DNA from 4 places in the Streptomyces sp. NPDC050658 genome. Region 4 is predicted to be linked to each of the others. Evidence: riboswitches for the same ligand, from Rfam matches in the RefSeq annotation. Region 4 holds a riboswitch; each other region holds the start of a gene.
What was found. Region 4 has a riboswitch for cobalamin ahead of ACIBKX_RS06325 (ABC transporter substrate-binding protein). Riboswitches for the same ligand answer to the same signal wherever they lie in the genome.
Positions count from the first base shown of each region.

Region 1 (7,537 bases), on a different contig from region 4:
CGCCAGGGGTTCCGCTGCTGCTGACCGCCGTTGAGCCGACACATTGACCTGTCCGTTATCCGGACAGGGGTTCCATAGATCAAGACTCTCGCTTAGATTTCCCGCACGTTAAAGGTGGGATAAGCGAGGGAGCGGAGCCGCGAAGTGTCAGATGCGCCTGAAGTGAGCAGACCGGTGATCACGCCGGTCCGCGTGGTCATTGCCCTCTGTCTCGTCGCGCCGTTCGTGGCGATGCTCTGGGTGAGCTCCTACGCGAAGGTCGACCCGACCTTCATCGGCATCCCGTTCTTCTACTGGTACCAGATGCTGTGGGTGCTCATATCCACGGCGCTCACGATGATCGCGTACCAGCTGTGGCAGCGTGACCAGCGCGCCCGCAAGGCCGAGCAGGCCCAGGGAGGTGCTGACCAGTGACGACGCTTGCTTCGGGCACAGGTGGCGTGAACGGCGTCGCACTCGCCGTCTTCATCTTCTTCTTCGTCGCCGTGACGGTCATGGGCTTCATGGCCGCGCGCTGGCGCAAGGCCGAGAACGAGCAGAGCCTGGACGAATGGGGCCTGGGCGGACGGTCGTTCGGCACCTGGGTCACCTGGTTCCTGCTCGGCGGCGACCTCTACACGGCGTACACGTTCGTCGCCGTCCCCGCGGCGATCTACGCGGCGGGTGCGGCCGGCTTCTTCGCGGTGCCGTACACGATCCTCGTCTACCCGCTGATCTTCACCTTCCTGCCGCGCCTGTGGTCGGTCTCGCACAAGCACGGCTATGTGACGACCTCGGACTTCGTGCGCGGGCGCTTCGGCTCCAAGGGGCTCTCGCTGGCCGTCGCGGTCACCGGCATCCTCGCCACGATGCCGTACATCGCGCTCCAACTGGTCGGCATCCAGGCCGTGCTCGACGTCATGGGCGTCGGCGGCGGGCCGGACACCAACTGGTTCATCAAGGACCTGCCGCTGCTCATCGCGTTCGCGGTGCTCGCCGCGTACACGTACTCGTCGGGTCTGCGGGCCCCGGCCCTGATCGCGTTCGTCAAGGACGGTCTGATCTACCTCGTCATCGCCGTCGCGATCATCTACATCCCGATCAAGCTGGGCGGGTTCGACGAGATCTTCCAGGCGGCGGGCGACAAGTTCTCGGCGGCCAACGAGGCGGCGGGCAAGCCCGTCGCGGGCCTCGCGCCGGGCGAGGCCGGGCAGTGGACATACGCGACCCTGGCCCTCGGCTCCGCGCTCGCGCTCTTCATGTACCCGCACTCGATCACGGCGACGCTCTCCTCGAAGAGCCGCAACGTGATCCGCAAGAACACCACGATCCTGCCGCTGTACTCCCTGATGCTGGGCCTGCTCGCGCTGCTCGGCTTCATGGCCATCGCGGCCGGGGTGAAGGTGGAGAACGGCCAGCTGGCGATCCCGCAGCTGTTCGAGAACATGTTCCCCGACTGGTTCACCGGCGTCGCGTTCGCCGCCATCGGCATCGGCGCCCTCGTGCCCGCCGCGATCATGTCGATCGCCGCCGCGAACCTCTTCACCAGGAACATCTACAAGGACTTCATCAGGCCGGACGCGACACCCGCGCAGGAGACCAAGGTCTCCAAGCTCGTCTCGCTCCTGGTGAAGGTCGGCGCGCTCGCCTTCGTCCTCACCATGGACAAGACGGTCGCGATCAACTTCCAGCTCCTGGGCGGCATCTGGATCCTGCAGACCATGCCCGCGCTGGTCGGCGGCCTGTTCACGCGGTGGTTCCACCGCTGGGCGCTGCTCGCGGGCTGGGCGGTCGGCATGGCCTACGGCACGCTCGCCGCGTACGGGGTCGCCTCGCCCACGCAGAAGCACTTCGGCGGCTCGTCCGACGAGATCCCCGGCATCGGCGAGATCGGCTACATCGGCCTGACGGCGTTCGTCCTGAACGTCATCGTGACGGTGGTCATGACCTTCGTCCTGCGCGCTGTGAAGGCCCCCGACGGCGTCGACGAGACCTCTCCCGAGGACTACACGGCGGACGCGGGCGACCCGGGCGTCGTCCAGGAACTGCCGAAGGCGACGGCGGGAGCGGGCGGGCACTGAGCCTCTTCTTCGTACGTACGTGATCGCTTCGTACGTACGTGATCGCTTCGTACGTACGTGATCGCTTCGTACGTACGTGATCGCTTCGTACGTACGTCATGCGGGCCGCCGGAGCCATCCGGCGGCCCGCAGCCGTGTGCGCCTCACGAGGCCTTGTACAGCTCCGCGCGCACCCGCTGCACCGCCTTGGCCGCCGAAGAGACCGTCAGGTCCTTGTCGGTGCCCGCGCCGACGATCACGAGGACGCCGCCGACCCGCGCCTCGACCTCGTAGTGCGGGGTCCCGTCGTACTCGTCGCCGCCCGTGGTCCGCGTGGTCTCCAGGATCGCCTCGTCGCCCAGGTCCGGCAGCTCGCGGGCCTCGCGATGCTCCTCGACCGGAGCCGCCTCGGTGTCGACGGTGACGCCGGGGCACGCCGTGTGGAGCTGCCTGCGCAGTTCCACGTACCGCTCGGCCCGCCCGGTCGGCATCGAGACCAGGCTCTGGGTGACGAAGGGGTCCCCGTCGTCGGCGACCGCCCCGGGGAAGCCGCGGATCATGTGTCCGGCGCTGCTCCCCCGCATCGCGAACAGCTCCGCGCGCGCCTTGGCGCCCCGATCGCACGCGCCCCAGTCTCCGCCCCCGTAGTGCTGGTTGAAGCGCCCCACGCCGGCCTCGATCGCCTCCGCCTTCGGGCCGACCGCCCGCGCCGGAAGCAGCGCCGCCTTCAACTCGGCGTCCGTGAACACCTTGCCGGGATCGACGTCGCCGTCGACACCTGCCGCTGCCGTGGGCGCCCGCTTCGGTGCCTCCTGCGCCTCCTGCCCGCCGTCCCCGCACCCGGCGAGCGCCAACAGCAGCACCGCCGCACAGCCCGCACCCCGCCCTCGCACCGCGCCTCCCCCTGTTCGGCGATCAGTTCGGGCGCCACCCTAGGGGATAGCCGCGCCGACACAAGATGTGGGGCTGCCGCTCAGAGCCAGCACAAGATGTATGCTCGTGCTCGCTGCCGCCGCAGGGGAATCCGGTGCAAGTCCGGAACTGTCCCGCAACGGTGTATGAGTACGCATTTGCCGTACTCATGAGTCCGAGGACCTGCCGACAGCGCACCCGTTCCGTCCGGTCCGGGTGCCGACGACGTCCGGGCCTCGTGGAATGGGCTGGTGGACGCGGAACACAGCCCTGTCCGGGGCCGGTCGCCCGTGTGCCCCTCACCCCTCCCCCAGGCTCTGAGCCGAGCGAGGGAGTGCTCCACGTGACCATCGCGCCAGCCGAACCTGCGTCAGCGCAGACCACCGGCGGTCAGCAGACCGCCGACGGACCGGGAACCGCGCTGCTGCGTACCCTGACCGACCTCACCGCCGACCTCCCCGACGCCGACCCCGGCAGGGTCGCCGCCGCCGCGCTGCGCGGCCGGTCCGCCCGGGCCGACGAGGCGGAGCTGCGTACGCTGGCCACCGAGGCGGCCGCGGGGCTCATCTCCGAGGACCCGGCGTACTCCAGGCTCGCGGCCCGGCTGCTCACCATCGGCATCCGCGAGGAAGCGGCCTCGCAGGGCGTGACGTCCTTCTCCGGCTCGATCGCGGTCGGCCACCGCGAGGGCCTGATCGCCGACCGCACCCAGGAGTTCGTGGCCGCGCACACGGCCCGCCTGGACGCGCTGATCGACCTCGACGGCGACGACCGCTTCGGCTACTTCGGCCTGCGCACCCTGCACAGCCGCTACCTCCTGCGCCACCCGATCACCCGGCAGGTCATCGAGACCCCGCAGCACTTCATGCTCCGCGTGGCCAGCGGTCTCGCGGAGGACGGCAGCGACCGCGCCGTGGACGAAGTCGCCGCCCTGTACCGCCTGATGAGCCGACTGGACTACCTCCCGTCCTCGCCCACCCTCTTCAACTCCGGCACCCGCCACCCCCAGATGTCCAGCTGCTACCTCCTGGACTCGCCGCTGGACGAGCTCGACTCGATCTACGACCGCTATCACCAGGTCGCGCGCCTCTCCAAGCACGCGGGCGGCATCGGCCTCTCGTACTCCCGTATCCGCAGCCGGGGTTCGCTGATCCGCGGCACGAACGGCCACTCCAACGGCATCGTGCCGTTCCTGAAGACGCTGGACGCCTCGGTCGCCGCCGTGAACCAGGGCGGTCGCCGCAAGGGCGCCGCCGCGGTCTACCTGGAGACCTGGCACTCCGACATCGAGGAGTTCCTGGAGCTGCGCGACAACACCGGTGAGGACGCGCGCCGCACGCACAACCTCAACCTCGCGCACTGGATCCCGGACGAGTTCATGCGCCGGGTCGCCGCCGACCAGGACTGGTCGCTGTTCTCGCCGGCCGACGTGCCCGAACTCGTCGACCTGTGGGGCGACGAGTTCGACGCCGCGTACCGCGCGGCCGAGGCCGCCGGGCTCGCGAAGAAGACCATCCCGGCCCGCGATCTGTACGGCCGCATGATGCGCACCCTCGCGCAGACCGGCAACGGCTGGATGACCTTCAAGGACGCCGCCAACCGCACCGCCAACCAGACGGCGGAGCCCGGCCACACCGTCCACTCCTCCAACCTCTGCACGGAGATCCTGGAGGTCACGGACGACGGCGAGACGGCGGTCTGCAACCTGGGTTCGGTGAACCTCGGCGCGTTCGTCCTGCCTTCCGGCGAGGGCATCGACTGGGAGCGGCTCGACGCGACCGTCCGCACCGCCGTCACGTTCCTCGACCGTGTCGTCGACATCAACTTCTACCCGACCGAGCAGGCCGGACGGTCGAATGCCAAGTGGCGGCCGGTGGGCCTGGGCGCGATGGGCCTCCAGGACGTCTTCTTCCAGCTGAAGCTGCCGTTCGACTCCCCCGAGGCGCGTGCGCTCTCCACCCGTATCGCCGAGCGGATCATGCTCGCTTCGTACGAGGCGTCCGCGGACCTCGCCGAGCGCAACGGCCCGCTGCCCGCCTGGGAGAAGACCCGCACGGCGCGCGGCGTTCTGCACCCAGATCACTACGGCGTCGAGCTCAACTGGCCGGAGCGCTGGGCCGCGCTGCGGGAACGTATCGCCGCGACCGGCATGCGCAACTCGCTGCTCCTCGCCATCGCGCCGACCGCCACCATCGCCTCCATCGCGGGCGTCTACGAGTGCATCGAGCCGCAGGTCTCCAACCTCTTCAAGCGCGAGACGCTGAGTGGTGAGTTCCTCCAGGTCAACGCCTACCTGGTGGAGGAGCTGAAGCGGCTCGGCGTATGGGACGCGCAGACCCGTGAGGCGCTGCGCGAGTCCAACGGCTCGGTGCAGGGCTTCGGTTGGATCCCGGCCGACGTCCGTGCGCTGTACCGCACGGCGTGGGAGATCCCGCAGCGCGGCCTGATCGACATGGCCGCCGCGCGCACCCCGTTCCTGGACCAGGCGCAGTCCCTGAACCTGTTCCTGGAGACGCCGACCATCGGCAAGCTCTCCTCGATGTACGCGTACGCCTGGCAGCAGGGCCTGAAGACGACGTACTACCTGCGCTCGCGCCCCGCCACCCGCATCGCCCGCGCGGCCGGCGGCTCGAACGCCACCACCGCCCCCGTCCCCCAGCAGGTGACCGACCCCGACGCCGTCGCCTGCTCCCTGGAAAACCCCGAGTCCTGCGAGGCCTGCCAGTAATGAGCAACACGACCAACAGCGAGAAGAACCTTCTCGACCCGGGCTTCGAGCTGACTCTCCGCCCCATGCGCTACCCCGACTTCTACGAGCGCTACCGGGACGCGATCAAGAACACCTGGACCGTCGAGGAGGTCGACCTCCACTCGGACGTCGCCGACCTCGCCAAGCTCTCGCCCGGCGAGCAGCACATGATCGGCCGTCTGGTCGCGTTCTTCGCGACGGGTGACTCGATCGTCTCCAACAACCTGGTGCTCACGCTCTACAAGCACATCAACTCCCCCGAGGCGCGGCTCTACTTGAGCCGTCAGCTCTTCGAGGAGGCCGTGCACGTCCAGTTCTATCTGACGCTGCTCGACACCTATCTGCCCGACCCGGAGGACCGCGCCGCCGCGTTCGACGCGGTCGAGGAGATCCCCTCCATCCGCGAGAAGGCCGAGTTCTGCTTCAAGTGGATGGACTCGGTGGAGAAGCTGGAGCGCCTGGAGACGCAGGCCGACCGGCGCCGCTTCCTGCTCAACCTGATCTGCTTCGCCGCGTGCATCGAGGGCCTCTTCTTCTACGGTGCCTTCGCGTACGTCTACTGGTTCCGCTCGCGGGGTCTGCTGCACGGACTCGCGACCGGCACCAACTGGGTGTTCCGCGACGAGACGATGCACATGAGCTTCGCCTTCGACGTGGTCGACACCGTCCGCAAGGAGGAGCCGGAGCTCTTCGACGACGCGCTCCAGACGCAGGTCACGGACATGCTCAAGGAGGCCGTCGAGGCCGAGCTGCAGTTCGCGCGCGACCTGTGCGGTGACGGCCTGCCCGGCATGAACACCGACTCGATGCGCGAGTACCTCCAGTGCGTCGCCGACCAGCGGCTTCAGCGGCTCGGCTTCGCGCCGGTCTACGGCTCGTCAAACCCGTTCTCGTTCATGGAGCTCCAGGGTGTCCAGGAGCTGACCAACTTCTTCGAGCGGCGCCCGTCGGCCTACCAGGTCGCGGTCGAGGGTTCGGTCTCCTTCGACGACGAGTTCTAGACCGTCCGGCTTCCGTGGGCTGCGTGGGGCGCGGGGGGCCTCGCGCAGCTCACGGTCGATGCGGCGGTCGTGGACGTGCCCGACGAGGGACGGGGCGGCCAGGAGGAGGAAGACGGCCAGGGCGGTCACGTATCCGAGGAATGTGTTCATGTCCTCACTGTCGTCCGCGCCGGACCATCGCGTCAGTGGCAGTACTGCCACACACCGTCGACTTACTGCCAAGGGCGCGGCACACTGGCGTACATGCTGAAGAACGTTGCCACTGTGCTGCTCGACGGCGTCAATCCCTTTGAACTCGGCGTCGTCTGCGAGGTGTTCGGCCTCGACCGGAGCGACGAGGGGCTTCCTGTCTACGACTTCGCGGTGGTCGCCGCGGAGGACGGGCCGCTGGGCAACCACGCGGGGTTCTCGATCACCACTCCGTACGGGCTCGACCGACTGGAGGAGGCCGATCTGATCGCCGTGCCCGCCGGCCAGTCGTTCGTGCACCGTGAATACCCGGAGGAGCTGCTCGCCGCGCTGCGCCGCGCGGTGGACCGTGGCGCCCGTGTGCTCTCCGTCTGCTCCGGCGTCTTCGTGCTCGGCGCCGCCGGACTGCTCGACGGGCGGCGCTGCGCCGTGCACTGGCAGCACTCCACGGAACTCGCGGTGCGCCATCCGCGGGCGATGGTCGAGCCGGATGTGCTGTACGTCGACGAGGGCGCCGTCGTCACATCGGCGGGGACCGCCGCCGGAATCGACGCCTGTCTGCACATCGTGCGCCAGGAGCACGGCACGGAGGTCGCCAACGCGATCGCCCGGCGCATGGTCGTACCGCCCCACCGGGACGGCGGCCA
Region 1 covers NZ_JBITGM010000005.1:265,267-272,803, forward strand. Annotated here, with positions in the region: gene ACIBKX_RS19525 (YbdD/YjiX family protein) at 1-24, shown strand, start outside; gene ACIBKX_RS19530 (DUF3311 domain-containing protein) at 145-414, shown strand; gene mctP (monocarboxylate uptake permease MctP) at 441-2,060, shown strand; gene ACIBKX_RS19540 (hypothetical protein) at 2,204-2,932, opposite strand; cobalamin riboswitch at 3,026-3,157, shown strand; gene ACIBKX_RS19545 (ribonucleoside-diphosphate reductase subunit alpha) at 3,295-5,679, shown strand; gene ACIBKX_RS19550 (ribonucleotide-diphosphate reductase subunit beta) at 5,679-6,701, shown strand; gene ACIBKX_RS19555 (helix-turn-helix domain-containing protein) at 6,945-7,537, shown strand, end outside.
Region 1: another riboswitch for cobalamin. It lies ahead of ACIBKX_RS19545 (ribonucleoside-diphosphate reductase subunit alpha); the one in region 4 lies ahead of ACIBKX_RS06325 (ABC transporter substrate-binding protein).

Region 2 (7,537 bases), on a different contig from region 4:
CTGCCGCTGCTCATCCAGGACCTGCTGCGGCTCTACGCCGACGAGGGCGACGCCTCGGCGCTGCCCCCGGCCCGCAGCTACCGCGCGTACCTGGAGTGGCTGGCCGAGCAGGACGGGCAGGAGTCGGCCCGCGCCTGGGCGCGGGAGCTCGCGGGCCTCGACGGGCCGACCCTGGTCGCCCCGCACGCGACCCCCGGCTCCGGCGACGTGGACGTCGACTGGACCGGCATCCCGCTGCCCGCCGAAGCGGCCCGCGCGCTGCCGCGCCGCGCCGCCGAAGTGGGCGTCACCCTGAACACGCTGGTGCAGGGGGCCTGGGCCGTCGTACTGAACCGTCTGACGGGGCGCCAAGATGTGGTGCTCGCCGCCGCGGTGGCCGGACGGCCCGCCGCGCTGCCGGGCGCGGAGTCGATCGTCGGCACGTTCATCAACACCGTTCCGGTACGCGTCCCCTACGCCCCCGACGACACCCTCGCCCAGCTCCTGACCACCCTTCAGGAGCGGCAGGGCGCACTGCTCGGCCACCATCACCACGGGCTGGCCGAAGTGCTGCGGGCCACCGGACTTCCCGCCCTGTTCGACAGCCTCATCGGCTTCGAGTCGTTCCCCCTCGACCGCGAGGGCATCGCGGAGGCCAGCGAGGCGGCCGGCATCGCCGTGACCGGCATCGGCCTGTTCACCCTGAGCCAGTATCCGGTGACGGTCTTCGTCTACCCCGACGGGGACCGGCTGCGCCTCAACCTCCAGTACCAGCGGGACCTGTTCAGCCGTGCGCAGGCCGAGGAGATGGCCGCCCTGTACGGGCAGGTGCTCGCGGACATCGCGGCGGACCCGCAGGCCCGGCTGCGTGACGTGGCGGCGCTGCCGGTCGCCGAGGAGATCGAGGAGGCCGACCCCGCTGACCACTTCGGGGCCGCGCTCGGCGACGTCACCGAACCCACCCTGACGTTCGGCCTCCAGGGCAGCACCGGCGACGGCCGCCACCGGGAACCCGCGCCGAGCCGCCCGCTGGACGCCGCCCTCGGCGCCCGCGTCCGTGCCTGCGCGCAGCAGCTGGGAGTCGGCACGGACGCCCTGTTCCACGCGGGCCTCGCGCTGGTCGTGGCGGCGTGCAGCGGGCGGGACGACGTGGTCTTCGGCACCGTCGTCACCGGCCGCGGCGAGTCCCCGGGCGCCCCCGCAACCGTCGTCAACACCCTTCCCGTACGCGTCGACTTGAGCGAGGCCGCCCCGGCCGACCTGGTGCCCGCCCTGGACGGGACGCTGCGCGACCTGGCACGGCTCGCTCAGACCCCGCCCGCCGTCGCCCACGGATTCAGCGCGGTGCCGCCCGAGACCCCGCTGTTCAACACCGTCCTCGACTACCGGGGCCCGGAGGCCACCGGCCGCGCCGACGCCGGCGGGCACCCCGTCGTCCTGACGGTCGACGACCTCGGGAACGCCTTCGCCCTCAGGCTCGCCCTCGACGCGGGCAACGGCCCGGCCCCGGACGCCGAACTCGTCGTCGGCTACCTGGAGACCGCCCTCACCCGCCTCGTCGACGCCCTCACCACCGAAGGCGCGCAGCGGCGCCCCGTCCTGGAGCTGTCCGTCCTGAGTGACGCGGTACGCCACCGCATCCTCACGGAGTTCAACGACGTGCCCCCGGCGGAGCCGGTGACGCGATGCCTGCACCAGTGGTTCGAGGAGGTGGCCGCAGGGTCGCCGGACGCGGTGGCCGTGGAGTTCGAGGACCGCCGCCTCACCTACCGCGAACTCAACCACCAGGCCAACCAGTTGGCGCGGCACCTGCGCGGGCTCGGCGTGGGCCCGGACGTACCGGTCGCGCTCTGCCTGCCGCGCAGCGAGCGGATGCCGGTCGCCGTGCTCGCGGTCCTGAAGGCGGGCGGCGCCTATGTGCCGCTCGACCCGGCGTCCCCGGCCGACCGCCTGGCCCACGCCCTGGACGACAGCGCGCCGCGCGTCCTGGTGACCGACGGGGAACTGCCGCAAGGACTCGCCGTCACGTCGATTCCCGTGGTCGACGTCCGCAGGGACGCCGACCGGTGGGAGACCCTCGACGCCGACGACCTGTCCGTGCCGGAGCTGACGCCGTCCGCCATGGCGTACGTCATCTACACGTCGGGCTCGACCGGGGTGCCCAAGGGCGTCATGGTCGAGCACCGCCAAGTGGTCCGCCTGCTGACCTCGACCGACGACTGGTTCCGCTTCGGCGCGTGGGACGTCTGGACGCTGTTCCACTCGTTCGCCTTCGACTTCTCGGTGTGGGAGATCTGGGGCGCGCTGCTGCACGGCGGCCGACTCGTCGTCGTACCGCAGATGGTCACGCGCAGCCCGCAGGACTTCTACCGGCTGCTGTGCGCTTCGGGCGTGACCGTCCTGAACCAGACGCCGACCGCGTTCCGGCAGCTCGTCACCGCCCAGGGCGAGAACCCCGAGCCGCACGCCCTGCGCGTGGTGGTGTTCGGCGGCGAGGCCCTGGAAGTCGCCTCGCTGGGGCCCTGGCTGCGGCGCGCGGTGAACAAGGACACCCGCCTGGTGAACATGTACGGCATCACCGAGACGACCGTCCACGTCACCTACCACCCGCTGACGGCCGCCGACACCGGGCGCACCGTGAGCCCCATCGGGCGGCCCATCCCCGACCTGCGCACCTACGTCCTTGACGCGCACGCCCGCCCCGCGCCCATCGGCGTCACGGGCGAGCTGTACGTCGGCGGCGCCGGCGTGGCCCGCGGCTATCTGAACCGGCCCGAGCTGACCGCCGAGCGCTTCCTCGACGACCCGTTCTGCGGGGAGCCCGGCGCCCGGATGTACCGGTCGGGAGACCTGGCCCGCCGACTGCCCGACGGCTCCCTGGAGTACCTGGGCCGCAACGACGACCAGGTGAAGATCCGCGGATTCCGCATCGAACTGGGCGAGATCGAGGCCCGGCTCGCCGAACACCCCGCCGTCCAGGACGCCCGCGTCCTGGTGCGCGCCCACGAGGACGGCCGGGACCAGCGCCTCGTCGCCTATCTCGTCCCGGCGGCGGACACCGCGCCCGCCGTGCGCGAACTGCTCCGCCTGGAGCGCACCGACCCGGAGGCGCACGCACGGACGTACGAACTGCCCAACGGCCTGACGGTGTTCCAGCAGAACAAGAGCGAGACCGACTTCCTCTACGACGAGATCTTCACGCACCTCGAATATCTGCGGAACGGCATCACCATCGAGGACGGCGACACCATCGTCGACGTGGGCGCCAACATCGGCCTGTTCACCCTGTTCGCGGGCAGCCGCTGCCCGGACACCCGGATCTACGCCTTCGAGCCGATCCCGCCGGTGTTCGACTCGCTGCGCCGCAACGTGGCGCTGCACGGCATCAACGCCAAGGTGTACGACTGCGGTCTGGCGGCCCGGGCGAAGGAGGAGACGTTCACCTTCTACCGCCACAACACCGTCATCTCCTCCAGCGTGACCACCGCCGAGCAGGCCCATGACCTGGTCCGCTCCTATCTGCGCAACCAGGAGTCGCTGGCCGAGGGAGGTCCGGAGGCGGCCGCCGCCGACGAACTCGTCGACGAGGTCGTCGACGCCCGCCTCGACAGCGAGGAGTTCGTCTGCCGGCTGCGCACCCTCTCGGAGATCGTCGCGGAGGAGTCGATCGACCGGATCGACCTGCTGAAGATCGACGTGGAGAACGCCGAGTACGAGGTGCTCAAGGGCATCCACGCCCGCGACTGGCCGAAGATCCGCCAGCTCGTCGTCGAACTCCACGACGTCGACGGCCAGTTGGACAAGGTCGTCACCCTGCTCGAGGCCCTCGGCTACGACCTCGTCTGCGAACAGGACAACCGGCTGCTGCGCAACACGACGCTCTACAACATCTACGCCCGCCGCCCCGACGCGACGGACGCGACGGACGCGCCCAGGACCCCCGCGCCCGTCGGCGCACCGGAGCGCTGGTCGGGCCGCGCCGCGCTGCTCACCGACGTACAGAACAGGCTGCGCGCGGCGCTGCCCGAGTACATGCTGCCCGCCGCGCACGTCCTGCTCGAAGAGCTGCCGCTCACCCAGAACGGCAAGCTCGACCAGCGGGCGCTGCCCGAACCGGCGGTCCAGGGCAAGGCCTATGTCGCGCCGCGCACCCCGGAGGAGGAGAAGCTGTGCGAGCTGATCGCCGAGGTGCTCCGCATCGAACGGGTCGGCCTGGACGACAACTTCTTCGAACTGGGCGGCGACTCACTCCTCGCGACCCGGCTCACCAGCAGGATCGGCAAGACGCTCGGGGTGACCGTGCTCATCCGCGCGGTGTACGAGGCCCCGGACATCGCGGAACTCGCCCTCGTGGTGAAGAACGCGCCGGCCGCGAACCAGCCGAAGCTGCGCAGGGTCGACAGGAGCGCCCGCTGACGAGGAGGCGAGGGCTCAGCCCCGGCGCCTGCCGAGGAAGCGGCGGACCAGCGGCGGGGCGGCGGCGCCCACCACGAGAGCGGCCAGCGGAACGGCGACGTCCAGCCAGGGCGTACGGATCGGCCGGTACACGGCGGCGCCGTCCCTGATCTCGATGAAGCCGCGCGGCCGGGCCCGGACGCCCCCGGCCGCGCCGTCCTCGCCGCTCGCGGCGCCCTCGGCGGCCGCGCCCTTGCTCCCGATGCCGCCGCCGACCCCGAAGCCGACCTCGGCGACCGGGATGACGGTGACGCCGTCGGTGGTGACGGGCTCGCCGTAGACGACCTTCACCGACGCCTGGTCGCCGAGTTTCTCCGTGAGCCGCTGCAGCGGGGTGACGGAGGCGTGGGCGGCGGCCACGTCCACCGGCGGGGTGGTCTTGGCCGGAACGTCCGGGGCGGTCATCGGGTGCCTCCTGGGGGCGATATGTACGACGCGGCCTCACGATAGGCCGTATAGGCTGACCGACGCAGCTGGTTCGCCCTGCCCGCCAGGCAGGCGCGTCGCAAGAGGGAACCCGGTGGGAATCCGGGACTGCCCCGCAGCGGTGAGCGGGAACGACCGCCGTCATACGCACTGGACCCGAGCGGGTCCGGGAAGCGACGGCCAGTAGGTGCCTCGTCCTCCTCCGAGAGGCCTGGCGTGCCCGCGAGTCCGAAGACCTGCCACTGCCCGTGCGCGACGGAGCGCACGGAATCTCGGTGACCTCGAGGGCGGGTCGGCGGCAGCGGCGGGCACCCCTGGAGGGGGCCGCCCCCTTCGCCATCCTTCGCGCCATCGCCGGTTCCGGGAACCCAGGACGAGTACTCGCGAAGGAGAGTTCCGTGACCGCCACACCCACGGCCCGCACCGCCGGCGCCACCGTCTACGGCTACCCCCGGCAAGGCGCCGACCGGGAGCTGAAGAAGGCCGTCGAGGGCTACTGGAAGGGCCGCGTCGACGCCGCGGCCCTGCGCCTGACCGCCGCCGAACTGCGCCGCGCCAACTGGCGCAGGCTCGCCCACGCCGGTGTCGACGAGGTGCCGACCGGCGACTTCTCGTACTACGACCACGTCCTCGACACCAGCGTCATGGTCGGCGCCGTCCCGGACCGCCACCGCGCCGCGGTCGAGGCCGACGCCCTCGACGGATACTTCGCCATGGCGCGCGGCACACAGGACGTGGCGCCGCTGGAGATGACCAAGTGGTTCGACACCAACTACCATTACCTCGTCCCCGAGTTGGGGCCCGACACCGTCTTCGCCACGGACTCCCGCAAGCAGGTCACCGAACTGCGCGAGGCGCTCGGCCTCGGACTGAAGGCGCGCCCCGTCCTGGTCGGCCCCGTCACCTATCTGCTGCTCGCCAAGCCTGCCCCCGGCGTCGCCCCCGACTTCGAGCCGCTGACGCTGCTCGACCGGCTCCTTCCCGTGTACGCCGAAGTCCTCGCCGACCTGCGGGCGGCGGGCGCCGACTGGGTCCAGCTGGACGAACCCGCCCTGGTCCAGGACCGCACCCCCGCCGAACTGAACGCCACCGCCCGCGCCTACCGCGAACTCGGCGCCCTCACCGACCGGCCCCGGCTCCTCGCCGCCTCCTACTTCGACCGGCTCGGCGAGGCCCTGCCCGTCCTCGCCAAGGCACCCGTCGACGGACTCGCGATCGACTTCACCGGACCCGCCGCCGCCAACCTCGACGACCTCGCCGCCGTCGGCGGCCTGCCCGGCAAGCGACTGGTCGCCGGAGTCGTCGACGGCCGCAACGTCTGGATCAACGACCTGGAGCAGTCCCTGGCGACCCTGGGCACCCTGCTCGGACTGGCCGACCGGGTCGACGTGGCCGCCTCCTGCTCCCTGCTGCACGTCCCGCTGGACGCCGCGGCCGAGAAGGGCCTCGACCCGCAGCTCGCCCGCTGGCTCGCCTTCGCCCGGCAGAAGAGCACCGAGATCGCCACCCTCGCCCGCGGACTGACCGAGGGCACCGACGCCATCGCCGCCCAACTCGCCGCCAACCGCGCCGACCTGGCGTCCCGCGCCGGCTCCTCGCTCACCCACGACCCGGCGGTGCGCGCCCGCGCCGCCGCCGTCACCGCAGCGGACACCCGCCGCTCCCAGCCGTACGCCCAGCGCACCGCCGCCCAGCGCGAACGGCTCCGCCTGCCGCTCCTGCCCACCACCTCCATCGGCTCCTTCCCGCAGACCGGCGAACTGCGCACCGCCCGCGCCGACCTGCGCGCCGGACGCATCGGCACGGCCGCCTACGAGGAGCGCATCGAGGCCGAGATCCGCGAGGTCGTCGCCTTCCAGGAGAAGACCGGCATCGACGTCCTGGTGCACGGCGAACCCGAACGCAACGACATGGTCCAGTACTTCGCCGAACAGCTCACCGGCTATCTCGCCACCCAGCACGGCTGGGTCCAGTCCTACGGCACCCGCTACGTCCGCCCGCCGATCCTGGCCGGTGACATCTCCCGCCCCGAGCCGATGACCGCCCGCTGGACCGCGTACGCCCAGTCGCTCACCCAGAAGCCGGTCAAGGGCATGCTCACCGGCCCGGTCACCATGCTCGCCTGGTCCTTCGTCCGCGACGACCAGCCGCTCGCCGACACCGCACGCCAGGTCGCCCTCGCCCTGCGCGACGAGGTCAACGACCTTGAGGCGGCCGGGAGTCCGGTGATCCAGGTGGACGAGCCCGCGCTGCGCGAGACCCTGCCGCTGCGCGCCGCCGACCACGCCGCGTACCTCGGCTGGGCCACCGAGTCCTTCCGGCTCAGCACCTGTGGCGTCCGTCCCGACACCCAGATCCACACCCACATGTGCTACGCCGAGTTCGGCGACATCCTCGCCGCCATCGACGACCTCGACGCCGACGTCATCAGCCTGGAGGCGGCCCGCTCGCACATGCGGGTCGCCGACGAGCTCGCCGCGGCCGGCTATCCCCGGGAGGTCGGGCCCGGCGTCTACGACATCCACTCGCCGCGCGTGCCCGACGCCGACGAGGCGACTGCCTTGCTCCGCAAGGGACTTGAGGCGATTCCCGCCGAGCGGCTCTGGGTGAATCCGGACTGCGGCCTGAAGACCCGCGGCTGGCCCGAGGTCCGGGCCTCCCTGGAGAATCTCGTCAC
Region 2 covers NZ_JBITGM010000010.1:62,471-70,007, reverse strand. Annotated here, with positions in the region: gene ACIBKX_RS30145 (amino acid adenylation domain-containing protein) at 1-4,395, shown strand, start outside; gene ACIBKX_RS30140 (spore germination protein GerW family protein) at 4,411-4,839, opposite strand; cobalamin riboswitch at 4,942-5,098, shown strand; gene metE (5-methyltetrahydropteroyltriglutamate--homocysteine S-methyltransferase) at 5,259-7,537, shown strand, end outside.
Region 2: another riboswitch for cobalamin. It lies ahead of metE (5-methyltetrahydropteroyltriglutamate--homocysteine S-methyltransferase); the one in region 4 lies ahead of ACIBKX_RS06325 (ABC transporter substrate-binding protein).

Region 3 (7,537 bases), 690 kb from region 4:
CCCACGCAGACGCCCATCAGACCGCCGAGGGTCAGCACGGCCGTCGCCCTGCGCACCCCCGCCGGCACGGGCACGGTCCGCCCGAAACCGCGTGCGTCCATCGCGGCGGCCAGCGCGACCGAGCGCTCCAAGGCGCCCTCCAGGACCGGGAGCCCCACCTGGAGCAGCCCCCTGATCCCGTTGTCCGGCCGTCCGCGCAGCCGCCGCGCGGCCCGCAGCCGCTGCACGTCGGTGATCAGGTTCGGCGCGAACGTCATCGCCACGACGACGGCGACCCCCACCTCGTACAGCGCCCCCGGCAGTGACTTGAGCAGCCGGGACGGGCTGGCGAGCGCGTTCGCGGCGCCGACACAGACAAGGAGTCCCGCGAGCCGGATGCCGTCGTAGAGCGCGAAGAGCAGCCCCTCGGCCGTCACCCGGCCGCCGATCCGCACCCCCTTCGCCCAGTCGGGCAGCGGCACCTCGGGGAGCGTGACGACGACATGCGTACCGGGGATCGGCGAGCCGAGGACGATCGCGAAGACCAGCCGGATGCCGATCACGACCAGACCCAGCTTCACGAACGCGCCGTACGACCTCGCCCACGGGGCGGACGTCCGCCGCGCCGCCACGACATATCCCGCGACGCCGATCAGCAGCCCGATGAGCAGCGGGTTCGTCGTCCGGGACGCCGCCGTGCCGAGGCCGAGCGCCCAGACCCACCAGGCGCCCGGATGCAGCGCGTTGCTCCGGTGCGCGGCGGGGGCGAGACGTCTCTTCAGCACGCCGGGGGAGGCACTCGCGGGACCGGTCATCGTGCGGTTCAGCCGCGGCGGCGGCGGGCCTGCCAGACGGCGGCGGCACCGAGCAGGGCGATGGCCGCGACACCCGCGATCAGACCGACGGAAGGACCGCCGGAGCCGTCTGTCGCGTCGGACGCCCCGGACTCGGCGGCGGTGGGCTTCTTCTCGGCCCCGCCGTCCGCCCCGCCGTCGCCCGCGACCTGCTCGCCGCAGCCCGACTTCGGGTAGCCGGCGATGGCGCACAGCAGCGCGTTGCTGTCGTAGCGCAGCGGCTTGGCCACGGCGGCGAGGGCGTCCGCGCTGGTCGCGTCGTCCGCGACGCGCGCGCACGCGGTCCGCGGCTTCGGCGGGGTCTCGCCGCCGGGCGCGTCACCCGGCGTACCGAAGTCGATGACGAGCGCGACGCGCTTGTGACCGTCCTCGGCCGGGGTCTTGGCGCAGATCGTGTCGAAGTCGGCGGCGCCGCGCGGCTTCGCGGCGTCCTTCGAGTCCTCGGACACGGAGAACCGGAAGCCCTGCACGGCCCCGTCCTCGGGCCGCGCGGTGCTCGGACCCTGGCTCGCGTACGTCCACGTCGAGCCGTCCCGGTCCCAGAAGGACCAGTAGCGGTAGCCGGCGGCCTGTGCGGGCGCGGCGGCGACGACCGTGAACAGGGGGGCGAGGAGCGCGGCGAGCACCGCCCCGACGACGAGCCGTACGGGGCGGTGCGGACGGGGACGGGTCACAGCTGCTGCTTCTTGTTGCGGCCGCTGAAGAGGAAGCCGATGCCCGCGCCGAAGACCAGGCCGACGCCGACGATCCACCACACGCTGACGCCGCCGTTGTCGTCGTCCTTCTTCTTGTCGCCCGGCTCCTCGGTGGCCTGCGGGGCGGGACCCTGCGCGTTGAGCTGCTTGACCAGGTCCGCGCCGCCGAAGTCGCGCGCGTCGAGGCCCGAGGCGTGGGCGGCGAAGATCAGCTGGGCGTAGGCGGCCGGGCCGGACGTCTTCGCCCAGTCCGCGGAGTTCTCCGCCAGCCACTGCGCCGACTTCTTCGCCTGCTCCGGCTGACCGGCCGCGGCGAGCGCGAGCACGGAGTCCGCGGTGTTGCCGTAGTCGGGCTGGGCCTTGGCGCCGGGCATCGCCGACATCAGGTGGTCGTCGGTCTTGGCGAGGGTCTTGAGGAGGTAGCCGGTGCCGTTCGACGCGGCCTGCTCGGCGGTCTTCGCCTCCGTGCACTTCGGGGACGCGGGCTTCGTCGCCTTGGACGGGGCCACGACCAGGCCCCGGCCGTAGCCGCCGAGCACACCGGCCGCCGTCGCGTCCGCGTTCGGCGCGAGCTTGCCGGTCTTCATGTCGGCGAGGCCGAAGGCGCCGCCGTCCTTGCCGCAGTCCATGGCGAGCTTCGGCAGCGCGTCGTACGGGGACTTGCCGTCCTGCGACTTCACCGACTGAGGCTTCTCGCCCGCGCCGGTGAGCGCGCCGATCACGATGCCGGTCGAGTTGGCGTCGGAGTCCATGCCGGGGCTGTAGCCCCAGCCGCCGTCCTTGTTCTGCACGGACTTCAGCCAGCCGACGCTCTTCTTGACGGCCTTGTCCTGACCGCCGAGCGCGGTGAGCGCCTGCACGGCGGCGGCGGTCGCGTTGGTGTCGACCATCGTCTTGGAGTCGCAGGGCTCGCCCGCGTCCGCGCGGTACGCGGCGAAGCCGCCGCTCGCGCACTGCTGGCCGGTGAGCCAGTCGACGGACTTGTCGGCGGGCTTCACCCCGGCCGAGTCCTGGGCGAGCAGGGCGTACGACTGCCGGAACACCCCGTCGAACTTGGGGTCCTTGTCGCCGTACAGACCGGAGGGCAGCTTGGCGGAGGGCGACGGCTTCGCGGTGTCCGCGAAGGCGGCCGGGGCGGCGGCCGAACCGAACACGGCGACGGCGGCCAGGACCGCTGCGCTGCGGCGAACGTTCATGATGCGGCGGGTGCCTCTCCCTGCGGGGAGCGGGGCAGCACGGGCGCGCGACGGGCACGGCTCCGGGCGGCTCCGGCTCCGTATACCTCGACGGTGCCGTTCATCGGGGGGTCCGATGAGGCGAGCCGGTCATGTTCCGTACCGGGCATTCCGGCTGTTCACCGCTTTGGGGCGGTGTTACACGGCTGCGGGTCAGCGCCGGATTCGCACCGGCTTCCCCCTGTACGGGCATGATGACGACGGGCTCACTCTACCGGCCCGTAGCGCGAGTGACCCTGGGCGCCCGGGGCCCGCGCCACACCGCGGCGGCCTCACACCGCCACGTACCGCACCGGATCGTTCCCCACGGCCTCCGCGCGCCCCAGCTTCACCAGGCGCCGCACATGCGCCTCCACCTCCGACACGGCGATGCTGCGCGAGCCGTAGCGAATCTCGGCCCAGGGGCGGTTCCACTCCATGCGCTCGGCGAGCTGCCAGGGGGTGAGGGGGTCGGCGAGCAGGGCGAGCAGGTCGTTCAGCCGCTCCTCGTGGTGGGCCAGGATCTCCCGGACGCGGGCCGGTGCGTCGGTGAACGTGTGCTGGTGGGCAGGCAGCACTTCGGCGGGACCCAGGCGGCCGACCCGCTCCAAGGAGTCGAGGTAGTCGCCCAGCGGGTCCGTCACCGTGTCGTCGTCCGGGTCCTCGTACAGGCCGATGTGCGGGGTGATCCCGGGGAGCAGATGGTCGCCGGAGAAGAGGCGGCCGTTGCCCGCGAGCCCCGCCGGGTGCTCCTCCTCCAGGTGCAGGCAGACGTGGCCGGGGGTGTGGCCCGGCGTCCAGATCGCGCGGAGCCTGCGGCCCGGCAGTTCGAGCAGCTCGCCCGGAGTGATGTCCCGGTCGGGGAGCGCGGGCTGCAGGCCGGGCAGCCTCGGTGCGCGGCCCGCGTCGCGCGCGGCGAGCAGCGGGGCGACGTGCTCGGCGGGGGCGCCCGCGGCCGTCAGCTTCCGCGCCATGTAGTCGAACCAGCGCTCCGAGGGGTTGGAGCGGGTGCGCCGCACCACCGCCGCGTCGGCCTCGTGCATCGCGATCCAGGCCCCCGAGGCCTCGCGGACCTTGGCGGACAGGCCGTGGTGGTCGGGGTGGTGGTGGGTGATGACGACGCCGTGCACCGCCTCCACGGACGTACCGCACGCGGCGAGACCGGCGGCCAGGGTGTCCCAGGACGTCGGGTCGTCCCAGCCCGTGTCGATCAGGACGGGCCCGCCGTCGGTGTCCAGGAGATGGACCAGGGTGAAGCCGAGGGGGTTGTCGGGGATGGGGACCTTGACGCTCCATACGCCACCGCCGTGCTCGGTCACCTGCGGATCGGTCACCTGCGTCATCGGGCGCCTCATCTCTCCATGGCTCTCTGCGGCGGCTCTGTGTCGCCGTAACTAGAACTAGTTCCAATGATCGCCCAAGTCGACTGTTTCGTCAGGGAGCTTGGCGGCGGCAGACGGAAGTGAGGCGACGGTCACATTCGGCGGACCCGATGTCACACCCGGACCGCCCCGCGGAGTCCTAGGACACAGAGCCCCGCGAGAGAAGACATGAACAGGGCTCCGCAGAGAAGACAAGAGGAGACCCACATGTCCGGCACTTCCGAGGCGGACGACGCGACCCGCGCCTTCGTCGACCACCGCGAGCTGCTGTTCTCCCTCGTCTACAACATGCTCGGCACCGTCGCCGACACCGAGGACGTCCTCCAGGAGACCTGGCTCGCCTGGGCGCCCCGGCACGCGGCCCGTGACGCCCGGCCGATCGAGAGCCCGCGCGCCTATCTCGTACGCATCGCGATGAACAAGGCCCTCGACCGGCAGGCGGCCATCAGCCGGCGCCGCGAGACCTATATCGGCCCCTGGCTCCCCGAGCCGCTGCTCACCGGCGCCGTCGACCCCGGCCATGTGCCGGACGCCGCCGAGGCGGTCGAGCGCGCCGAGTCCGTCTCGATGGCCCTCCTCGTGGTCCTGGAGACCCTCTCGCCGCTGGAGCGCGCGGTGTTCGTGCTGCACGAGGTCTTCGGGTACGCGCACACCGAGACCGCCGGGATCATCGGCCGCACCCCGGCCGCCGTGCGGCAGCTCGCCCACCGGGCCCGCGAACACGTGCGGGCCCGGCGCCCCGAGGGGCACGCCGACGCGCGCCGCCGCGCCGAGGTCACCCGGCGGTTCGCGGAGGCGGTCGCCGAAGGGGACGCGCAGACCCTGCTGCGGCTGCTCGCGCCGGACGTCGTGCTCTGGGTCGACGGCGGGGGCAAGGCGCCGGCCGCAGGACCGCGCCCGGTGCACGGCAGCGGCAAGGTGACCGAGCTGCTCCTGAAGCGGGCCGCGCACCGGACGGCGGGGGCCGACATCCGGTACTGCCACATCAACGGCGACCCCTCGGTGGTCCTCTTCGACGGGGGCGCCCCGTTCGCCGTGCTCGTCCTCGACCTGGCACCGGACGGCGAGCAGGTGTGCGGCCTCTACAACGTCACCAACCCCGACAAGCTCGCCCACCTCACCTGAACGTCCCCGCACCGCACCGGAGCCATTCATGTTCGTCGCCTACGTCACCGTCACCCTGCTGACCGCTGCCGCCAACTTCTGGGCCGCCTGCGTCGACTACGTCCGCTCGCCCCAGGTCCTCGCGAACATGGACGCGGTCAGCGTCCCGCGCTCCTGGCTCTTCCCGCTCGGCCATCTCAAACTCGCCGGTGGTGTCGGCCTGTTGACGGGCTTCGCCGTGCCGTGGATCGGCGTGGCCGCCGGGGTCGGGCTCGTCCTCTACTTCACCGGCGCCGTCCTCTGCCATCTGCGGGCGCGGGTGTACACGCTCCAATTCCCCCTCGCCTTCTGGTCGCTGGCCCTCGCGTCCCTGCTCGTCGGAGTCGCCCACCGGGGGATCTGACGCCGCCGTGACATCCCCGTGGACTCCTCGAAGTAGAACTGGTATCAGTTCTGCGAAGCCATTCTGAGGAAGTGTCAGAAAGCGTGCCCGTACCGCGGAACCCCGCAGGAGGCAGTCAGCCATGACCGAGCTCGTGGAACACGGACAGCTGTTCATCGGCGGGGAGCTGGTGGACCCCCTCGGCAAGGACGTCATCGAGGTGGTCTCACCGCACACGGGCCAGGTCTTCGCCCGGGTGCCGCACGCCGCGCCCGCCGACGTCGACCGGGCCGTCGCCACCGCGCGCAAGGCGTTCGATGAGGGCCCCTGGCCCCGGATGACCCTCGACGAGCGGATCGAGGTGATCACGAAGATCAAGGACGCGATCGCCGTACGCCACGAGGAGATCGCCCGCGTGATCTCCTCCGAGAACGGCACCCCCTACACCTCCAGCGTGATGGTGCAGGCCCTCGCCGCGATGATGGTCTGGGACTCGGCGCTCACCGTCGCCCGGAACTTCACCTACGAGGAGGCGCGCGACGGGGCGCTCGGCAAGATCCTCGTACGGCGTGAGCCGGTGGGTGTCGTCGCGGCCGTGGTCCCCTGGAACGTCCCGCAGTTCACCGCCGCCGCCAAGCTCGCCCCCGCGCTCCTGGCCGGCTGCCCGGTCATCCTCAAGACCTCGCCGGAAGCGCCGCTCGACGCGTACATCCTCGCCGAGATCGCCACCGAGGCGGGGCTGCCGCAGGGCGTGCTCTCCGTCATCTCCGCGGACCGCGAGGTCTCCGAGTACCTCGTCGCGCACCCCGGCGTCGACAAGGTGTCGTTCACCGGCTCGGTCGCCGCGGGCAAGCGGGTCATGGAGGTCGCGGCCCGCAACCTCACCCGCGTGACCCTGGAGCTGGGCGGCAAGTCGGCCGCGGTGATCCTGCCGGACGCCGACGCGGCGAGCACCGTCGCGGGCATCGTGCCCTTCGCCTGGATGATCAACGGCCAGGCGTGCGTGGCCCAGACCCGCATCCTCGTGCCGCACTCCCGCTACGACGAGTTCGCCGAGGCCTTCGCCGCCGCGGCCTGTGCGCTCAAGGTCGGCGACCCGCTCGACCCGGAGACCGAACTCGGCCCGCTGGTCGCCAAACGCCAGCAGCAGCGCTCCCTCGACTACATCCGCATCGGCCAGGAGGAGGGCGCCAAGATCCTCACGGGCGGCGGCCGTCCGGCCGGACTCGACCAGGGCTGGTACGTCGAGCCGACGCTCTTCGGAGGCGTCGACAACTCGATGCGCATCGCCCGCGAGGAGATCTTCGGCCCGGTCATCTGCCTTCTGCCGTACGGCGAGGAGAGCGAGGCCGTGAAGATCGCCAACGACTCCGACTACGGGCTCAGCGGCAGCGTCTGGACGGCGGACGTGGAGCGCGGCATCGACGTCGCCCGGCAGGTGCGCACCGGGACGTACTCCGTGAACACCTTCAGCCTCGACATGCTCGGACCGTTCGGCGGCTACAAGAACTCCGGTCTGGGGCGGGAGTTCGGGCCCGAGGGGTACGGCGAGTACTTCGAGCACAAGATGATCCACCTCCCCGCGGGACATGAAGGGACCGGTGTCTGATGGGCGACCGCTGGCACGTCGAGGTGGACCGGTCCGTGTGCATCGGCTCGGGGATGTGCGTGCTGACCGCGCCCGGCGGCTTCGAGCTCGACTCGGCCCGCCAGTCGCATCCGGTCGCCGCCGACACCGACGCCAACGAGAAGGTCCTGGAGGCGGCCGAGGGCTGCCCGGTCGAGGCGATCACGATCACCCTGACGGGGAGCGGGGAGGTCGTGTTCCCGCCGGAGGACTGAGGGACTTCGCTCCGGAGGACCGGGGGATTTCGCTTCTGGAGGAGTCTTCACTTCCGTTACGCCACGGGAGTCGTCCGGTGGGCAT
Region 3 covers NZ_JBITGM010000001.1:719,175-726,711, reverse strand. Annotated here, with positions in the region: gene ACIBKX_RS03365 (energy-coupling factor transporter transmembrane component T) at 1-794, opposite strand, end outside; gene ACIBKX_RS03360 (SCO2322 family protein) at 803-1,507, opposite strand; gene ACIBKX_RS03355 (prenyltransferase/squalene oxidase repeat-containing protein) at 1,504-2,724, opposite strand; cobalamin riboswitch at 2,847-2,972, opposite strand; gene ACIBKX_RS03350 (MBL fold metallo-hydrolase) at 3,036-4,085, opposite strand; gene sigJ (RNA polymerase sigma factor SigJ) at 4,332-5,249, shown strand; gene ACIBKX_RS03340 (DoxX family protein) at 5,278-5,631, shown strand; gene ACIBKX_RS03335 (aldehyde dehydrogenase) at 5,753-7,219, shown strand; gene ACIBKX_RS03330 (ferredoxin) at 7,219-7,452, shown strand.
Region 3: another riboswitch for cobalamin. It lies ahead of ACIBKX_RS03355 (prenyltransferase/squalene oxidase repeat-containing protein); the one in region 4 lies ahead of ACIBKX_RS06325 (ABC transporter substrate-binding protein).

Region 4 (7,537 bases):
GAGACACCCGCGAAGATCCCCTCCTGCTGGAGCAGCTCGCGCGTACGCGTCACCGCGTCCGCCGAGCCGACCGAGAAGCGGGTCGTCAGGACCGAGGCGTCGTACAGCTCGGGGACGAAGCCCTCGTCCAGGTTGCGCAGGCCGTAGACCAGGTCGTCGTAGCGCGGCTCCGCCGCGACGATCTTGATGTCCGGCTTCTGCTCGCGCAGATAGCGGCCCACGCCCATCAGCGTGCCCGTCGTGCCGAGCCCCGCCACGAAGTGGGTGACGGAGGGGAGGTCCGCGAGGATCTCCGGGCCCGTCGTCGCGTAGTGCGCCCCCGCGTTGTCCGGGTTCCCGTACTGGTAGAGCATCACCCAGTCCGGGTGCTCCGCCGCCAGCTCCTTCGCGACCCGGACGGCGGTGTTGGAGCCGCCCGCCGCGGGGGACGAGATGATCTCCGCGCCCCACATGGCGAGCAGGTCGCGCCGCTCCTGCGAGGTGTTCTCCGGCATGACGCACACGATGCGGTAGCCCTTGAGCTTCGCCGCCATCGCCAGCGAGATGCCGGTGTTGCCGGAGGTCGGCTCCAGGATCGTGCAGCCGGGCGTCAACCGGCCGTCCTTCTCGGCCTGTTCCACCATGTGGAGCGCCGGGCGGTCCTTGATGGAACCGGTCGGGTTACGGTCCTCCAGCTTCGCCCAGATGCGGACGTCGTCGGAGGGGGAGAGCCGCGGCAGGCGGACGAGGGGCGTATTGCCCACCGCCGCCAGCGGGGAGTCGTAGCGGGGCATCCGGGATCAGACCATGCCGCCGGCCACGGCCGGCAGGATCGTGACGTTGTCGCCGTCGGTGAGCTTGGTGGAGATGCCGTCCAGGAAGCGGACGTCCTCGTCGTTCAGGTACACGTTCACGAAGCGGCGCAGTTTGTCGCCGTCCACGATGCGCTCGGCGATGCCCGCGTGCCGCGAGTCGAGGTCGGCGAAGAGCGCGGCAAGGGTGTCCCCGCTGCCCTCGACGGCCTTGGCGCCGTCGGTGTAGGTGCGGAGGATGGTCGGGATGCGGACCTCGATGGCCATGGCTGGGGCTCCTGTCGGAAGAAGTCACGTGGGTGGGCGCGCGGCGGCCCGGTCGTGCGGGTGCGTCAGTGCGGGTGCTTCGGTGCGGGTGCGTATGTGCGGGTGCCCGGTACGCACGGGTGCGCCGCGGCTCACGGCCGTACGGCGGCAGCGGTCAGCGCGAACAGATCGCGCTCGAGAGCCTGCACAAATCGACGTGCAGACGCGCAACGAGCAGCATGCCCGGCATCTTGTCGCTCACGTCGTGGGGAACCATGCGGTCATCGTATCGATTCCCGGTCCGGGTTCTGGAATGTGATCTCACATCGCGGACGATTTACGTCCATCACGTGGATGCCGGGCCGTCGGCGCCCGTGGCCGGCAGTCCGCGCGACGGCAGATACGTCACCGTCGGCGCCCCCGTCGCCGGATGCACCGCCACCTCCGCCGCCACCCCGTACACCTCCGCGAGCAGCTGGCCGGTCAGGACCTCCTTCGGGGCGCCCGACGCGGCCAGGCGGCCGTCCCGCAGGACGTACAGACGGTCGCAGTAGTACGCCGCCAGATTGAGGTCGTGCAGGGCCAGCAGATTCGTCGTGCCCAGATCGCGGACCAGGCCGAGGATCTCCAGCTGGTGGCGGATGTCCAGGTGATTGGTCGGCTCGTCCAGGACGACCACGGCCGGATCCTGCACCAACGCCCTTGCCACCAGGGCGCGTTGCCGCTCGCCGCCGGAGAGACGGGCGAACGTGCGGTGGGCGAGGCCGTCCGCGCCGACCCGGCGCAGCGCCGCGTCGACCAGTCGATCGTCCCGCGCCGTGTCCGCCTCCCAGAAGCGCTTGTGCGGGGAGCGGCCCATCGCGACGATCTGCCGGACGGTGAGCTCGAATCCGCCCTGGCCGTCCTGCGGGACCGTGGCGATCTTGCGGGCCCGTTCCTTCGCCGACCGGCCCGCCAGGTCGTCGCCGTCCAGGAGGACGCGGCCGCCGGTGGGCGCGAGGGTGCCGTACACGCAGCGCAGCAGGGTCGTCTTGCCGCTGCCGTTGGGGCCGACGATGCCGATGGTCTCGCCATCGGCGGCGTGCAGGGTGACGTCGTCGACGAGGAGGCGGCCGCCCGGCCCCGGTACCCGGTAGGAGAGGTTCTCCGTACGCAGGACGGTCATATGACGGCCTCCCCGCTCCGGCTCCCGCGCAGCAGCCACAGGAAGAACGGGCCGCCGGTCAGCGCCGTGAGCACCCCCACCGGGATGTCCTGCGGTGCGGCGACCGTGCGTGCCGCGAGGTCCGCCGCCACCAGGAACACCGCGCCCATCAGCGCCGCCACCGGAAGCAGCGCGCGATGCGCGGCGCCGACCAGCATCCGGGCGGCGTGCGGCACCATCAGGCCGACGAAGCCGATCGCTCCGCTGTACGCGACGAGTACGCCGGTCAGCAGCGACGCCAGGACGAAGACGGCCGCCCGGAACCGGGCCGTGTCCAGGCCGAGCACCGTGGCGCCCTCCTCGCCGACGAGGAGCAGGTCCAGCGGGCGGGCCAGGGCGACGAGCAGCGCCGTGCCGACGAGCAGTACGCCCGCGGGCAGCGCCAGCATGTCCCAGCGGGCGCTGCCGAGCCCGCCGAGCGTCCAGTACAGGACTTCCTTGAGGTGGTCCGCGCTGTCCGCGGTGACCAGGATCAGGCTGGTCAGGGCGGAGAGGATGTACGAGACGGCGACTCCGGCGAGGATCAGCCGGCCGGTGGCGAAGTTTCCCCCCGCGCGGGCCAGGGCGTAGACGAGGGCCAGGGAGAACAGGGCCCCGGCGAAGGCTGCCGCCGGGATCGTGACGGTGGTGGCGAGGCCCGCGCCCAGGCCGAAGGCGCTGCCGAGGACGATCACCACCACGGCCCCGGCCGAGGCGCCGGAGGAGACACCCAGGAGGAAGGGGTCCGCCAGGGGGTTTCGCACCAGCGCCTGGAGGACCGTGCCTATGACGGCCAGGCCCGCGCCGACGACCGCGCCGAGCAGGACTCTGGGGAGTCTCACGTCCAGGACGATCGTGCGGAACGGGGAGGGGTCGGCTCCGCCGCCGAGGATCTCCAGGACGTCGGCCACGGGGATACGGACCGAGCCCAGGGCCAGTCCGGCGGTCGCCGCCGCCGCGAGGGCCAGGAGGAGCCCGGCGACGACCGCCCCGAAAGAGAACCTCACAGCTGGTCCGCCAGCTTCTTCACCGCCGCCGGTGCCCGCACCCCCGTCACCGCGTCCGACAGGGGCAGCACCGCGAAGCGCTTGTGCCTGATGGCGGGGACGTCCGCCAGGACCGGGTCGTCCAGAAGGCGGCGCTTCTTCTGGGCCACGGTCGTGCCGCCGTAGTCGAGGATCACGATCAGTTCCGGCCTGCGGTCGACGACCGACTCCCAGGAGGCGTCGCCGAAGGACCTGTCCAGGTCCTCGAAGACGTTGCGGCCGCCCGCACGCTTGATGATGTCGTTGCCGATCCCCCGGCCGCCCAGGGTGAACGCCGACTTGTCCCCGCTGTCGTACACGAAGACCGGGACGGGGTCGCGGTCCTTCGACCTGCCTTCCGTCGCGGCCAGTTCGCGCTTCGCCGCGCTCACCCACCGGTCCGCCCGCTCCCGCACCCCGAACGTGCTGCCGACCTCCCGCACCTCGCGGTACACGTCGTCCATCGACACCGGCCGCTTCGCGCAGCCCTCCACGTTGAGGCGGCTGTCGATGCCGGACTTGGCGAGTGCGGTGCGGCTGCGGCCCTCGCCCGCCTGGAAGGCGCTCGCGTAACCGCCGTAGACATAGTCGGGGTTCGCGGCCAGGAGCTTCTCGTAGGAGGGGTACTCCTTGGCGACGACCGGGATGTCCCCGTACGCCTTCGCGTACTTCGGGAGGACCTTGTCGTCCAGATAGGCCGTGCCCGCCATGCGGTCGGCGAGGCCCAGCTCCAGCATCACTTCCGTGGCGTGCTGGTTCATCGTCACGGCGCGCTTCGGGGGTGCGTCGTACGTCGTCTTCACGCCGCAGTTGGTGACGGTGTACGGGAATCCCGCGGCCTTCGGGCCCGCTCCGGAGCCGTCCTTCCCGGAGTCCGCGGACGACGAGCACGCGGCGAGCGGGACCAGCAGGGCCGCGGCGGTGAGCGCGCGCAGGCGGTGGGACATGGGCATGGACATGGGTATGGGCATGACCGGGCTTGCCTCCTCCAAGGGATTCCGCGTCCCTTGTATCCGTGGGAGAAGGCGGCAGGTCAGTTCCTGACTGACCCGCCCGGGGAGGGCGGGGTCACAGTGGCGGGACCGCGCCGGATTCGCACCGGCTTCCTGGGTCCTGCCGCCTCAAAGGTGAGGCTCAGTATGCCTGGACGACCTTCACCTCTTCTTCGGTGACCTCGCCCTCGACGATCCGGTACGAGCGGAACTGGAACTCGCCGGCGCCGTCGGTGTCCGCCGTGGAGACCAGGACGTAGTGCGCGCCGGGTTCGTTCGCATACGTGATGTCGGTGCGCGAGGGGTAGGCCTCGGTCGCCGTGTGCGAGTGGTAGACGATCACCGGCTCCTCGTCGCGGTCGTCCATCTCGCGGTAGAGCTTGAGCAGGTCGGTCGAGTCGAACTCGTAGAACGTGGGCGAGCGGGCCGCGTTCAGCATCGGGATGAACCGCTCGGGGCGTCCGCTGCCCGCGGGACCCGCGACCACGCCGCAGGCCTCGTCGGGGTGGTCCTGGCGCGCGTGCGCGACGATCTGGTCGTGGAGGGCCTGGGTCAGGGTCAGCATGGGAGCCAGGATAAGCAGAGGGGCCCACCCGTACCGAGGAGTGGTACGGGTGGGCCCACATGCTGGGACCGGGCCGCAGTCCGGCCCGCATCAGGCGAGCGTCAGGACTTGATCGCGTCCTGCGGCGCGGACTCGCCGCCGCCCGTCGCCTGACCGTTGCGCCTGTTCATGACCAGGTAGCCGACGCCCAGGATCAGCGCCCAGACCGGGGCCGCGTAGAGCGAGATGCGGGCGTCCTTGTCGATGCCCATCATCACGATCACCATGCCGATGAAGAGCAGCGCGAACCAGCTGGTGAACGGAGCTCCCGGCGCCCGGAAGGTCGACTTCGGCAGCTCGCCGCGGTCCGACTTGCGGCGGTACTTGATCTGGCAGACCAGGATCATGATCCAGGCCCACATGCCGGAGATGGTCGCGAAGGAGACGACGTAGTTGAACGCCTCGCCCGGCCACTGGTAGTTGATCCACACGCCGACGAGCATCAGCGCGGCGGAGAAGGTGGTGCCGACCAGCGGCAGGCCGTTCTTCGTGAGCTTGGTGAAGAACTGCGGGCCCTGGCCGTTCAGCGCCAGGTCGCGCAGCATGCGGCCGGTGGAGTACATGCCGGAGTTGCAGGACGAGAGCGCGGCCGTCAGGACGACGAAGTTGACGATCGCGGCGCCGACGCCGAGGCCCATCTTGTCGAAGGCGGCGACGAACGGGGAGACGCCCGGCACGAAGCTCGTCCACGGCACGACCGACAGGATCATGATCAGCGCGCCGACGTAGAAGACGGCGATGCGCCACGGCACGGTGTTGATGGCCTTGGGCAGGACGGTCTTCGGGTCCTTGGACTCGCCCGCGGTGACGCCGACCAGCTCGACGGCGAGGAAGGCGAACATCACGATCTGCAGCGTCATCAGCGTGGAGCCGATGCCGTTCGGGAAGAAGCCGCCCTGGTCCCACAGGTGGGTCACGGAGGCGGTGTCACCGGCGTCGGAGAAGCCGATGGTGAGGATGCCGGCGCAGATGAGGATCATGCCGATGATCGCGGTGACCTTGACCATCGAGAACCAGAACTCGAGCTCGCCGAAGAGCTTCACGGAGATCAGGTTGGCGCCGTACAGGATGACCGTGAAGATCAGCGCGTACGCCCATTGCGGAATGGAGTCATGTGTCCAGAACTGCATGTACTGGGCGGCCGCCGTGACTTCCGTGATGCCGGTGACGACCCAGAAGAGCCAGTACGTCCAGCCGGTCACGTAGCCGAAGAAGGGGCCGATGAACTCGCGCGCGTACTCCGAGAAGGAGCCCGACACCGCGCGGTACATGAGCAGCTCGCCCAGGGCGCGCATGATGAAGAAGATGACGAGGCCGGCGATGGCGTACGCCAGGATGAGGCTCGGACCGGCCTTGTGAATGGCCTTGCCCGCGCCGAGGAACAGGCCGGTGCCGATGGCACCGCCGATCGCGATCATCTGGATCTGCCGGGCTCCGAGCCCGCGCTGATAGCCCTCGCCGGACGTGCCGTCCGAACCGGCCTTTACGGCCTCATTGCCGTCGTGATGCTCTTCGACCTGCACTGAGGTCATGGTGACGCCTTTCTCCACGCTGATCCGTGCCCGCAGTCTGCGTATGGCCACGGATCAGGTCCTGATCCCCCCGGATATGGATGGAGTGCTACCGGCGGTCTGCCGGTCCGAGCGCCCTCGGCGACATGGGTGGCGTCACCGAGTGGTCGTGAAGATTTATCACGGCCGTGACAGTGATCGACTGAGCGGCGTGTGGCGCACACCACTGGAAGAAGCGGACAAAATTCCCTTGGTGTGGCATACGCGGGCATTGAAGTGACGCGATCGTTATCCGGATTTGAGGATCCGCTGAGCGAACACCTGTTAAAAGGTGCCGACTACATCGATTTCCGGCCGCGCGGTGCCGTCCTCGTCACACCGCCGACCGCACCGCCGACCGCACCGCCGACCGCACCGCCGGTCACACCAGCAACGTGCTGACCAGCGTTTCCTGCAGACCACCCAGCCACAAATAGGCCATCACCATCGGTTTGCGCGGATCGGAGTCCGGCAGCTGATAGAGGAGGTCCGTGTCCTCCTCGTCGGTGACCTCGAGGCGAGCGCCGATCGCGAGCCGCAGGTCGTTGAGGGCGCCGAGCCAGTGCCGGGACTCCTCCGCGGACAGCTTCAGGACGGCCCCGCCGTCGCCCGCCGCCGTCATGGAGTCCAGGGAACGGATCACGGCCAGGGCGTCGTCGCGCTTCTTGGCCCGCAGGTCGTTCTCGGTGAAGCGCCTGAACTCCGCGGAGTACGCCCGCAGTTCGTCGCCGTCGTCCTTCTCGCTGCCCGGACCGCCGTATGCGTCGGGAAGCAGCCGCTGCAGCACCGGATCGGTCGGCGGCTCGCTGGGGCCCTCCGCGAACAGCTCGGCGAGCGGGTCGTCGGAGGCGTCCTCGGCCGGGCCCGGACCGATCAGCTCCAGGAGCTGGACGGCGAGGGAACGGATGATCGAGATCTCGACCTCGTCGAGCGCGACGGCGGCGCCGCCCCCGGGGATCGCTTCGAATTGTCCTGGCATCAGATGCGTCGCTGCTTCCGGTCCACTGCTGCTGTCGGCCTGCTGTCTGCGGTCCTGCTGGGGAGGACCGCTACTTGCGGTCCTGCTGGAGGGTGGCCCACAGCCCGTATCCGTGCATGGCCTGCACGTCGCGCTCCATCTCCTCGCGCGTGCCGGTGGACACGACG
Region 4 covers NZ_JBITGM010000001.1:1,412,461-1,419,997, forward strand. Annotated here, with positions in the region: gene ACIBKX_RS06300 (cysteine synthase) at 1-773, opposite strand, end outside; gene ACIBKX_RS06305 (MoaD/ThiS family protein) at 780-1,058, opposite strand; gene ACIBKX_RS06310 (putative leader peptide) at 1,213-1,314, opposite strand; gene ACIBKX_RS06315 (ABC transporter ATP-binding protein) at 1,384-2,202, opposite strand; gene ACIBKX_RS06320 (iron ABC transporter permease) at 2,199-3,227, opposite strand; gene ACIBKX_RS06325 (ABC transporter substrate-binding protein) at 3,224-4,192, opposite strand; cobalamin riboswitch at 4,259-4,416, opposite strand; gene ACIBKX_RS06330 (M67 family metallopeptidase) at 4,380-4,802, opposite strand; gene ACIBKX_RS06335 (amino acid permease) at 4,904-6,373, opposite strand; gene ACIBKX_RS06340 (DUF2017 domain-containing protein) at 6,774-7,370, opposite strand; gene clpS (ATP-dependent Clp protease adapter ClpS) at 7,441-7,537, opposite strand, start outside.